Regions from separate parts of the Streptomyces sp. NPDC001606 genome, predicted to be linked through region 2. Evidence: riboswitches for the same ligand, from Rfam matches in the RefSeq annotation. Region 2 holds a riboswitch; the other holds the start of a gene.
The links. A riboswitch is a leader RNA that binds a small molecule or an ion and turns the genes downstream of it on or off. The one in region 2 is predicted to bind S-adenosylmethionine.

Region 1 (4,854 bases), on a different contig from region 2:
GGCAGGGACGCACGCAGCGGCCACTACCCGGTGCCAGGCCGCTACCGGCTCCATCTGTCGACCGCGTGTCCCGACGGCCTGCGCATCGCCGTCACCCACACCCTGCTCGGCCTGGACGACATCTGTCCGGTCACCTTCCTGCCCGCCGTCCCCGACTGTCCCGAGGGCGGCTACTCGGCCCTGCGTCCGCTGTACGAGGCGAGCGCGCACCGCTACTCCGGTCCGGCCGCGGCGCCGGTGCTCAGCGACGGCTGGTCCGGGCGGATCGTCAGCACCCACGACCGGGACATCATGCGCGACCTCGCCCACCGCTTCGACACCTGCGCCCCCTCGCTCTACCCGTGCGACGCGGAGTCGGAGATCGAGGCCGTGGAGCAGATGTGCAGGGAGGGCATCGAGGGAGCGGCGCAGCGGGCCGGAGCCGTGGGAGCGGACACGGCGGAACGTGACATGGCACTCGCCACGCTGCTGGAGACCCTCGGCGCCCTCGACCGCTGGCTGGTCGGCCGCACCTACCTGATCCGCGACGAAGTCGCCGCCGCCGACGTCGAGTTGTGGGTCGCCCTGGTCCGGCTCGACACCGTGCACCGGCACCATCTCGACGCCGCCGCGGTCCAGCGCATCGCCGGCCACCCGGCGCTGTGGTCCTACGCCCGCCGTGTGACCGCCCACCCCGCCTTCGGCGCCCACCTCGACCTCGACGGCATCGACCGACGCCACCACGCCCAGTGCCGCGGGCTGGAGGCCGCCGGATCGGCCGTCCAGATCCTCGACTGGGCGGCACACTCGGCCCGTTAGCCGTTCCACCTGGTGGACCGGCGTTGACATACGTTCGGGCCATTGTCTTAACTACGGCCCAGAACGGTCATGAGTGTCAGCGACAAGCCCTGGCTGGCTGACCGGCAACCCTCGCACCGCGGTGGGGTGCCCCAGGTGACGACCCGGCCGATGACACATCGGTAAGCGCGAGGCCCACAGGGCCGGAACAGTGACGGTGACACCATGTACGCAGCTCCCAGAACGGCCGCACGCCGTTCCCCGGGCTGCGTACGGACGTACACGAGCCTGCTCGTCGCCGACCGCGCCGTCGATCTGCTCCGCGTCAACAGCGCGCTGTGTACCGCACCGGGCCGTGCCCGCTGTCGGGGCTGACACCTCCCCACAGCCCCCGCACTCCCTGACCGACACCGCCCGCGCGGTGTGCCGTCGCCCTTCCCACTCCCGGTCTCCCGCCGACCCGTGCGTCCCCGCACACCGGCGTGCCGCCGGGGTGTTCCCACCCAGCCGGAGCCCACCATGAGCGAACCCCCTGGCGCCACCGTCACGTTGCCCGAGGCGCCTACCGCCACCGAACCGCCCAAGGCCCTCACCGCCCAGCGAGTGCAGCCGTTGCGCAGGCCGGGACGCTGGATCGCCACCGCGGTCGTCCTGGTCCTGGTCGCCCAGTTCGCACACGGGCTGGTGACCAACCCCTTCTACCAGTGGGACCGCTGGAGCTACTGGTTCCTGCGGCCGACCATCCTCGACGGCCTGCTCATCACCCTCGAAGTCACCGCCTACAGCGCCGTGCTGGGCCTCGTCGGCGGTGTCCTGCTCGCCCTGGCCCGGCTGTCGAAGAGCCCGGTGCTGCGCGCGGTCAGCTGGACCTATGTCTGGGCGTTCCGCTCCATCCCGCTCATCGTGGTCCTGATCTTCCTCTACAACTTCAGCGCCCTGTACAAGACGTTGAGCGTCGGCATCCCCTTCGGGCCGGCCTTCTTCTCCTTCGACGAGTCGAAACTCGCCACCGACATGGTCGTCGCCGTCGTCGGCCTCAGCCTCAACGAGGCCGCCTACGCGGCCGAGGTGGTGCGCGGCGGCATCCTCTCCGTCGACCAGGGCCAGCACGAGGCGGCCGCCGCCCTCGGCCTGCCCAAGGTCTACCAGTTCCGCAGAATCGTCCTTCCGCAGGCGCTGCGCTCCATCATCCCCAACTACGTCAACCAGCTCATCGGCCTGATCAAGGGCACCTCGCTGGTCTTCTACGTCTCCCTGCTGGACCTGTTCGGCTCCGCGCAGACCATGGGCTCCACCTATCCCGGCGACATCGTGCCGCTGCTGCTCGTCGTCACCGCCTGGTACCTGATCCTGACCAGCGTCGTCTCCGTCATCCAGTTCTACGTCGAGCGGTACTACGCCCGCGGCGCCACCCGCAGCCTGCCGCCCACGCCCCTCCAGAAGCTCCGCACCGGTCTCACCGACCTGCGGGCCCGCATCCGCCGGGAGGCCGCCGTATGACCGCCAAGACCGCCGACGCGCTGGCGGACGTCGAAGCCGCCACCGTCGAGGTCCACGACGTGCACAAGTGGTACGGCACCCACCGCGTCCTGGACGGCGTCGACCTGACGGTCCGTCCGGGCGAGGTCACCGTGATCCTCGGCCCCTCCGGCTCCGGCAAGTCCACCCTGCTGCGGGTCATCAACCACCTGGAGAAGCCCGAGATCGGCCACGTCAGCATCAACGGCGAGCTGATCGGTGTGAAGCGGCAGGGCGACCGGCTGAAGGAGCTGAGCGAGCGGGCCATCCTCACCCAGCGCGGACGGATCGGGTTCGTCTTCCAGAACTTCAACCTCTTCCCGCACCTGACCGTCCTGGACAACGTGGCCGCGGCCCCCGTCGCCACCGGGCGGCTCGCCCGGGCCGAAGCCCAGGAACTGGCCCGCGAACTCCTCGGCCGGGTCGGCCTCGCCGACAAGACCGGCGCCTACCCGCGCCAGCTCTCCGGCGGCCAGCAGCAGCGCGTCGCCATCGCCCGCGCCCTGGCGCTACGCCCCGGCGTCATCCTCTTCGACGAGCCCACCTCCGCCCTGGACCCCGAACTCGTCGGCGAAGTCCTCGCCGTCATCCGGGACCTGGCCTCCAGCGGCACCACCCTCGTCATCGTCACCCACGAGATCGGCTTCGCCCGCGAGATCGCCGACCGGGTCGTCTTCATCGACGGCGGCAAGATCATCGAGCAGGGACCGCCCTCCGAAGTACTCGACACACCACGGCACGAGCGGACCCGGGACTTCCTCAGCAAGGTCCTGTGACCCGCCGCCCCCACGACCTCCCCCCACGCCACCACCCTCATCACCGCCCCTGAGCGACAAGGAACGGCCATGCGCACCCACGTCACCCGACGCAGCCTGATACGCGGCATCACCGCGGCGACCGCCGTCGCCTCCCTGGCCACCGGGCTCGCCGCCTGCGGTGGCAACAGCGACGCGGCCACCACCACCGACACCGTCGCCCAGCCCGGCGAGGTCGTCATCGGCCAGGCCTCCAACGGCGCCGCCCAGCAGACCACCATCAAGGTCTCCGAGGTCAAGTCCATCAGCGCCGAACTGCCCGCCGCCCTCAGGAAGAGCGGCAAGCTGGAGATCGGCATCGGCGCCCTGCCCGCCGGCTTCCCGCCGCTGGCCTACGTGGGCAGCGACCAGAAGACCCTCACCGGCGCGGAGCCCGACTTCGGCCGGCTGGTCGCCGCGGTCCTCGGCCTCAAGCCCGAGGTGAAGAACTCCACATGGGAGAACCTCTTCGTCGGCATCGACAGCGGCAAGGTCGACGTGGCGTTCTCCAACGTCACCGACACCGAAGAGCGCAAGAAGAAGTACGAGTTCGCCTCCTACCGGCAGGACAACCTCGCCTTCGCCGTGCCGAAGAAGAGCACCTGGAACTTCGGCGGCACCTACGAGAACCTCGCCGGCAGGACCATCTCCGTGAGCGCCGGGACCAACCAGGAGAAGATCCTCCTGGAGTGGAAGGCAAAGCTGGCCAAGGAGGGCAAGAAGCTCACCGTCAAGTACTTCCAGGACAGCAACAGCGTCTACCTGGCCCTGTCCGGCGGCAAGATCGACGCGTACTTCGGCCCCAACCCCGGCATCGCCTACCACAACAGGCAGACCGCGAACACGCCCAACGCCACCCGCACCGCGGGCACCTACTCGGGCGCCGGAGCGAGCCTCCAGGGCCTGATCGCGGCCACCGCCAAGAAGGACAGCGGCCTGGCCAAGCCGCTCGCCGACGCCATCAACCACCTGATCAAGAACGGTCAGTACGCCGAGTGGCTCAAGGCCTACAACCTCTCCAACGAGGCCGTCGCCACGTCCGAGGTCAACCCGCCCGGACTCCCGCTCGACAACTCCTGACCACCGCGTGCCGGGGACCCCACCACCCACCTCCCGGTGGGGTCCCCGGTACGCCGGACACCCCGAGCCGTACCCCGGAGACCGCCACGCCATGTCCGTCACCACCGTCGACGCCACGTCCTCGCACGTCCTGGACAACCCCGCCTGGGCCGCCCTCACCGGACCCCATGCCCACTTCGCCGAACGCATCGGCGACGCCGCCCGCTACCCCCAGGACGTATCCCCCTTCCACGCCCTCTCCGACGAGGACGACCCGCGCGCCTGGGCCGACCTGGCCCGCCTCGTCGGTCCCGGCGGCACCGCCGCGGTACGAGGCGTCACCGAGGCGCCCGACGGCTGGGAGGTCGTCAACGTCGTACAAGGCGTCCAGCTCGTGGACACCTCCCTGCGCGCCGAGCCCGACCCCGAGGCAGTACGCCTCGGCCCCGACGACGTACCCCAGATCCTCGACCTGGTCGCCCGCACCGAACCCGGCCCCTACCGGCGCCGCACCGTCGAGATGGGCACCTACCTCGGCATCCGTCACCGCGGCCGGCTGATCGCCCTGGCCGGCGAGCGGCTGCACCCGCCCGGCTGGACGGAGATCAGCGCCGTGTGCACCGACCCCGACCACCGGGGCCGGGGGCTGGCCACCCGCCTGGTCCGTGCCGTCGCCGCAGGCATCAAGGAACGCGGGGAACAGCCC
Region 2 (4,854 bases):
CGGGCTCTGCTGGAATTCCTCCAGCCGGGAGACGAAGTTGGTGACCGTGACCACGGCCACCGTACGGTACTGGCCCGAGTCGATGAAGGCCTTGGCCGTGTTGATCGAGGAGACCCAGGAGCAGCAGCCGTTGTCCACCTGGAGAACCGCTGCCGAGGTCGCGCCCACCGCGTGCTGAATCGCGGTGCCCACACCGGGCGAGAAGGCGTCGTTCAGCTGGGAGGCGCAGATGATGAGATCCACGGTCGCCGGGTCCACGCCATTGCGCTCGAGCAGCTTCTCGAGAGCGGCGGTACCCAGCCGGGCGGAGGTGTACTCGGGCCACGCGAAACGTCGTTCGTGAACGCCCGCGAAGAACGCATGGTCACTCAGGTCGCTGTCCTCGGAAAGCAGCTCACTGTTTCGAACCACTTTTTCCGGCATGAAATTGACTACATCGACAACGCGAGTCGATACCACAAAAATTCCCAATCTTCGCGGTGGGAGTGCTAGTCATGCATTGACCGGGAGAACCAGGAGAGGTGTGGCGAAAAGAAAAAAGAGAATGCGCTGCACGTTCCCCCCTCGAGTCCCCCGTTGACGCTTTGGAGTGGCGTTTATGTCGAGCGTGCTTGCAAGTGGCGCAAAAGCGATGGCAACTCTATGATCATCACGGTCACGGCCAGATCTCAGTTAGGTAACCGTAAGGTAACGGTCGCTCTGGGGGGAAGATATCCGCGATGTCCGGGTGTGCCAGGGAAAGCGGCCTGGACTTCGTTCAACATGCATTGGTTCCGGTGTTCAAACGTAAGATTCCTTACTTTTGAGTGGCCGCACTGTGAGACCGGCGCCCCGCGCCCCGCCCGGCTGGATAGGCTGGGATCCTCCCCGCGCGCGCGGTGGTGGATGGCTGAAACCGACGACTCAGGAGCGGCCGTATGAGCGCTGTGACCCCCGCTGGAGGCGACACCGCGGCGGGCCGTTCCTGGCCCGAGGTGCTGAACGCCCTGCTGTCCGGGCGCGACCTGGACGCCGGTGCGACGTACTGGGCGATGGACCGGATCATGCGCGGCGAGGCCACGGACGCGCAGATCGCCGGGTTCGTGGTGGCGCTGCGGGCCAAGGGCGAGACGGTGGAGGAGATCACCGGGCTGGTGGACGCGCTGTACCGGCACGCCACCGTCATCGAGGTGTCCGGGAACACCGTCGACATCGTCGGAACGGGCGGGGACGGCGCCAAGACCGTCAACATCTCCACGATGTCCTCGATCGTCATCGCCGGTACCGGCGCCAAGGTCGTCAAGCACGGCAACCGGGCCGCTTCCTCGGCCTCCGGCGCGTCCGATGTGCTGGAGGCGCTCGGCGTCAACCTGGACCTGGCGCCGAAGCGGGTGGCCGAGGTCGCCGAGGAGGCCGGCATCACCTACTGCGCCGCGGTGAAGTTCCATCCGGCGCTGCGTCATGTGGCCGCCGCACGCGGCCAGTTGGGGATCCGCACGGTCTTCAACGCGCTCGGCCCGCTGGCCAACCCGGCCCGGGTCAAGGCGCAGGCCGTCGGTGTCGCCGACCCCCGGATGGCCCCGATCATGGCCGGCGTCTTCGCCGCCCGTGGTCACTCGTCCCTGGTCTTCCGCGGCGACGACGGGCTCGACGAGCTGACGACCACGGCCACCTCGCGGGTGTGGGTGGTACGCGACGGCAAGGTGACCGAGGAGGCCTTCGACCCGCGGGACGTGGGGCTGGAACTGGTACCCGTCGAGGCGCTGCGCGGGGCGGACGCCACCTACAACGCGGGTGTCGCGCGGCGGCTGCTGGACGGCGAGAAGGGACCCGTGCGGGACGCCGTGCTGCTGAACTCCGCGGCCGCGCTGGTCGCCCTGGAGCCGGGCCCGGGGTCCCTGGCGGAGCAGCTGCGGGACGGGATGGAGCGCGCGGCCGAGTCGATCGACTCCGGGGCGGCGGGCCGGCTCCTGAAGCGCTGGGTCGCGGCCACCAACGCCTGACGTCCGCCCGGCGGGGCGGCCGTACAAGTCGCCCCGCACTGCGGGAAATTGGCGTCAGATCTTGATCAGCCGGCCGGGTCGGGGGATATGCTAGCGTCAAGTGCATTCCCTCGTGGTGATGTGTGTGCCTCCGCTTTGTCCGGAGCACGCATCTGAACGGGGACAACGAAGGGATGACGGGGGCATGGATGAGGGACAGCTGTACCCAGCCATGGAATAGGAATCCGACGCCGCCGGACCGTCGATTACGTCCGGTCCATACCTGAGCCGACTCGGCTCCGCACCGTTTTTATGCGACTCCGCGCGTGATGCGCGTGTCTTCACCACCGGGCGGCACCGACCGCCCCGAAAAGCGCCGGAACATTCTCACCGGCCCTTGCTCTGCCCATTCCGGCCTTCTCGACGGCCGTCACATCCGCAGACCGAACCGGTAACCGCACCCAGCACGGGTGCGGAACAGGCCTGCGCACTCTGGCGACACCCTCTCCTCCCTCGTCGGCAACCCCTCGGACGTGCCGTCGACGCACACCCGCACTTGTTCGCGCCAGCGCATTCAGCAAAAGGAGAACACGGTGACCAACTTGATGCTTCTGCCCGACGGCATGCGCCGCTGGTCCATCGAAAACGGTGTCTCCCTCGACGAGGGCTACAAGGCGATGGCGGACAAGCTCGAAGAGTTCATCGGCTGGACCCGGGAGGAGGGCATCAAGACCCTCTACATCACGACGTCCTCGGTGAAGAACTTCAACCGCCCCGAGGCCGCGGTGACGACGTTCCTCGACGCGTTCGACGACCTGGCCCAGCGCGTCCACGGCAGCTGCAACTTCGCGTACTCCGGCTCCCTGGACCTGGTGCCGGAACGCTACCTCGAATCGCTCGAGACGATGCGGAAGGCGTCGGACGCCGACTCGGACTTCACGGTCCACTACATCCTCGGAATGTCCCTCTCCCGCGAGGTCATCGGGATCTTCAACAAGCTCAACGGGAAGATCCCGGTCATGACCGAGGAGATCCTGGCCAGCAACGCGTACGTCCCGGAACAGGTCGACTTCGTCATACGCACCGGCGGCGCCGTCCGTATGTCGTCCTTCTTCCCGCTGATGTCCCCGTACGCCGAGCTGTACTTCTCCCCGCTGCTGTTCCCGGACGTCACGCGGGCCGACTTCGACGCCGCGATGAAGGACCTCCGCAACCGCGAGCGCCGCTACGGCGGCTACCCGGAGTCCGGCATGCCCGAGTCGAGCTGACGGCACGGCCGACGGCCTCGGCATGCCTCGCCGGCATGCCGAGGTCCCGATATGCGGACAGGAGTTGCGGCGCGGCGATCAGCTCCGTTACGTTCCTGTCCAGGTCATGAGCGACAGCCACAAGGCCCCGGCCGGCTGTCCGGCAACCCTCCGTCCGTGGCGGGGTGCCCCGGGTGAGGACCAGGTCGTAGGCAGCGAGGTCTACGGCAAGCGCGGACCCCTCGCACGCTGAGTCGAAGCGTGGACCAGGGGTCCTGGTCGTCGAGGAGTCTTCCGTGAGCAAGCGAATGCGTTAGGGCCGCCGAGCCCCGCCTCCGCGCACCCTTTTCCCCTTTCTCCGTGCTTGAGCGACCTCTGCTCGCGCGGTGATCCCACACGCCTCACGGGAGTTCCGCCATGTCCGTCTCCACCGCTGCCGCCGACCAGTCCGTTTGTGCCCCTCTGCCGGTTCTGGGGCGGGATGTCACCGTTCCGCTGGTCACCGGCGGCGAGGTCACCTACGCGGCCCTCGACTACGCGGCCAGCGCCCCCGCCCTCCAGCGCGTCTGGGACGACGTCGCCGCCTACGCCCCCTACTACGGCAGCGTCCACCGCGGCGCCGGCTACCTCTCCCAGCTCTCCACCGACCTCTTCGAGAACGCCCGCCGCACGGTCTCCGACTTCCTCGGCTGCCGCCCCGGCGACCAGGTGGTCTTCACCCGCTCCACCACCGACTCGCTGAACCTGCTGGCCCGCGCGCTGCCCGCCGGCTGCCAGGTCTTCGTCTTCGAGACCGAGCACCACGCCTCCCTGCTGCCCTGGCAGGACACCCGGGTCACCTACCTCGACGCCCCGCGCACCCCGCGGCAGGCGGTCGAGACCCTGGAGCGGGCGCTCGCCGGCCGCGAGCCCCACGGCCCGGCCCTGGTCTGTGTGACCGGCGCCTCCAACGTCACCGGCGAGCTGTGGCCGGTGCGCGAGCTGGCCGCCGCCGCGCACGCGCACGGCGCCCGGATCGTCGTGGACGCCGCCCAGCTCGTCCCGCACCAGCCGGTGGACGTCCGCGACCTCGACGTCGACTGGATCGCCTTCTCCGGACACAAGCTGTACGCGCCGTTCGGCTCCGGCGTCCTGGCCGGCCGCGCGGACTGGCTGCGCGCGGCCGAGCCGTACCTCGCGGGCGGCGGCGCCAGCCGCACGGTCACCCGGCGCCCGGACGGCGGGGTGGAGGTGGCGTGGCACGAGAGCGCGGCCCGGCACGAGGCCGGCTCGCCGAACGTCATCGGCGCCTACTCCATCGCGTCGGCGTGCAAGGCGCTCACCGAGGCCGGCTGGGACACCCTGGTCGCCCGTGAGCAGCATCTGATCCGCCGGGTGCGCGAGGGGCTCGCCGAGATCCCCGAGGTACGGATCCTCTCCCTGTTCGGCGACGACGCCCCGCGCGTCGGGGTGATCTCCTTCGTGGTCGACGGCTGGAACAGCTCCCACTTCGCCGCCGCCCTCTCCGCGGAGTACGGCATCGGCGTCCGCGACGGCCTGTTCTGCGCCCACCCCCTGGTCCGCACGCTGCTGGGCAGCGACCCGCAGACCCAGGGCGAGTGCGGTGCGCCGGAGGCGGCCCCGGGCGAGAAGTCCCTCAACGCCGT

Region 1: another riboswitch for S-adenosylmethionine. It lies ahead of ACWCV9_RS00210 (amino acid ABC transporter permease); the one in region 2 lies ahead of ACWCV9_RS10795 (aminotransferase class V-fold PLP-dependent enzyme).

What each region holds. Positions count from the first base shown of each region.
Region 1 is NZ_JBSFHC010000001.1:35,849-40,702, reverse strand. It holds gene ACWCV9_RS00215 (glutathione S-transferase family protein) at 1-798, shown strand, start outside; SAM riboswitch class IV at 864-972, shown strand; gene ACWCV9_RS00210 (amino acid ABC transporter permease) at 1,297-2,277, shown strand; gene ACWCV9_RS00205 (amino acid ABC transporter ATP-binding protein) at 2,274-3,071, shown strand; gene ACWCV9_RS00200 (transporter substrate-binding domain-containing protein) at 3,141-4,169, shown strand; gene ACWCV9_RS00195 (GNAT family N-acetyltransferase) at 4,261-4,854, shown strand, end outside.
Region 2 is NZ_JBSFHC010000004.1:229,362-234,215, forward strand. It holds gene ACWCV9_RS10780 (3-oxoacyl-ACP synthase III family protein) at 1-411, opposite strand, end outside; gene trpD (anthranilate phosphoribosyltransferase) at 918-1,982, shown strand; gene ACWCV9_RS10790 (undecaprenyl diphosphate synthase family protein) at 2,555-3,229, shown strand; SAM riboswitch class IV at 3,332-3,448, shown strand; gene ACWCV9_RS10795 (aminotransferase class V-fold PLP-dependent enzyme) at 3,626-4,854, shown strand, end outside.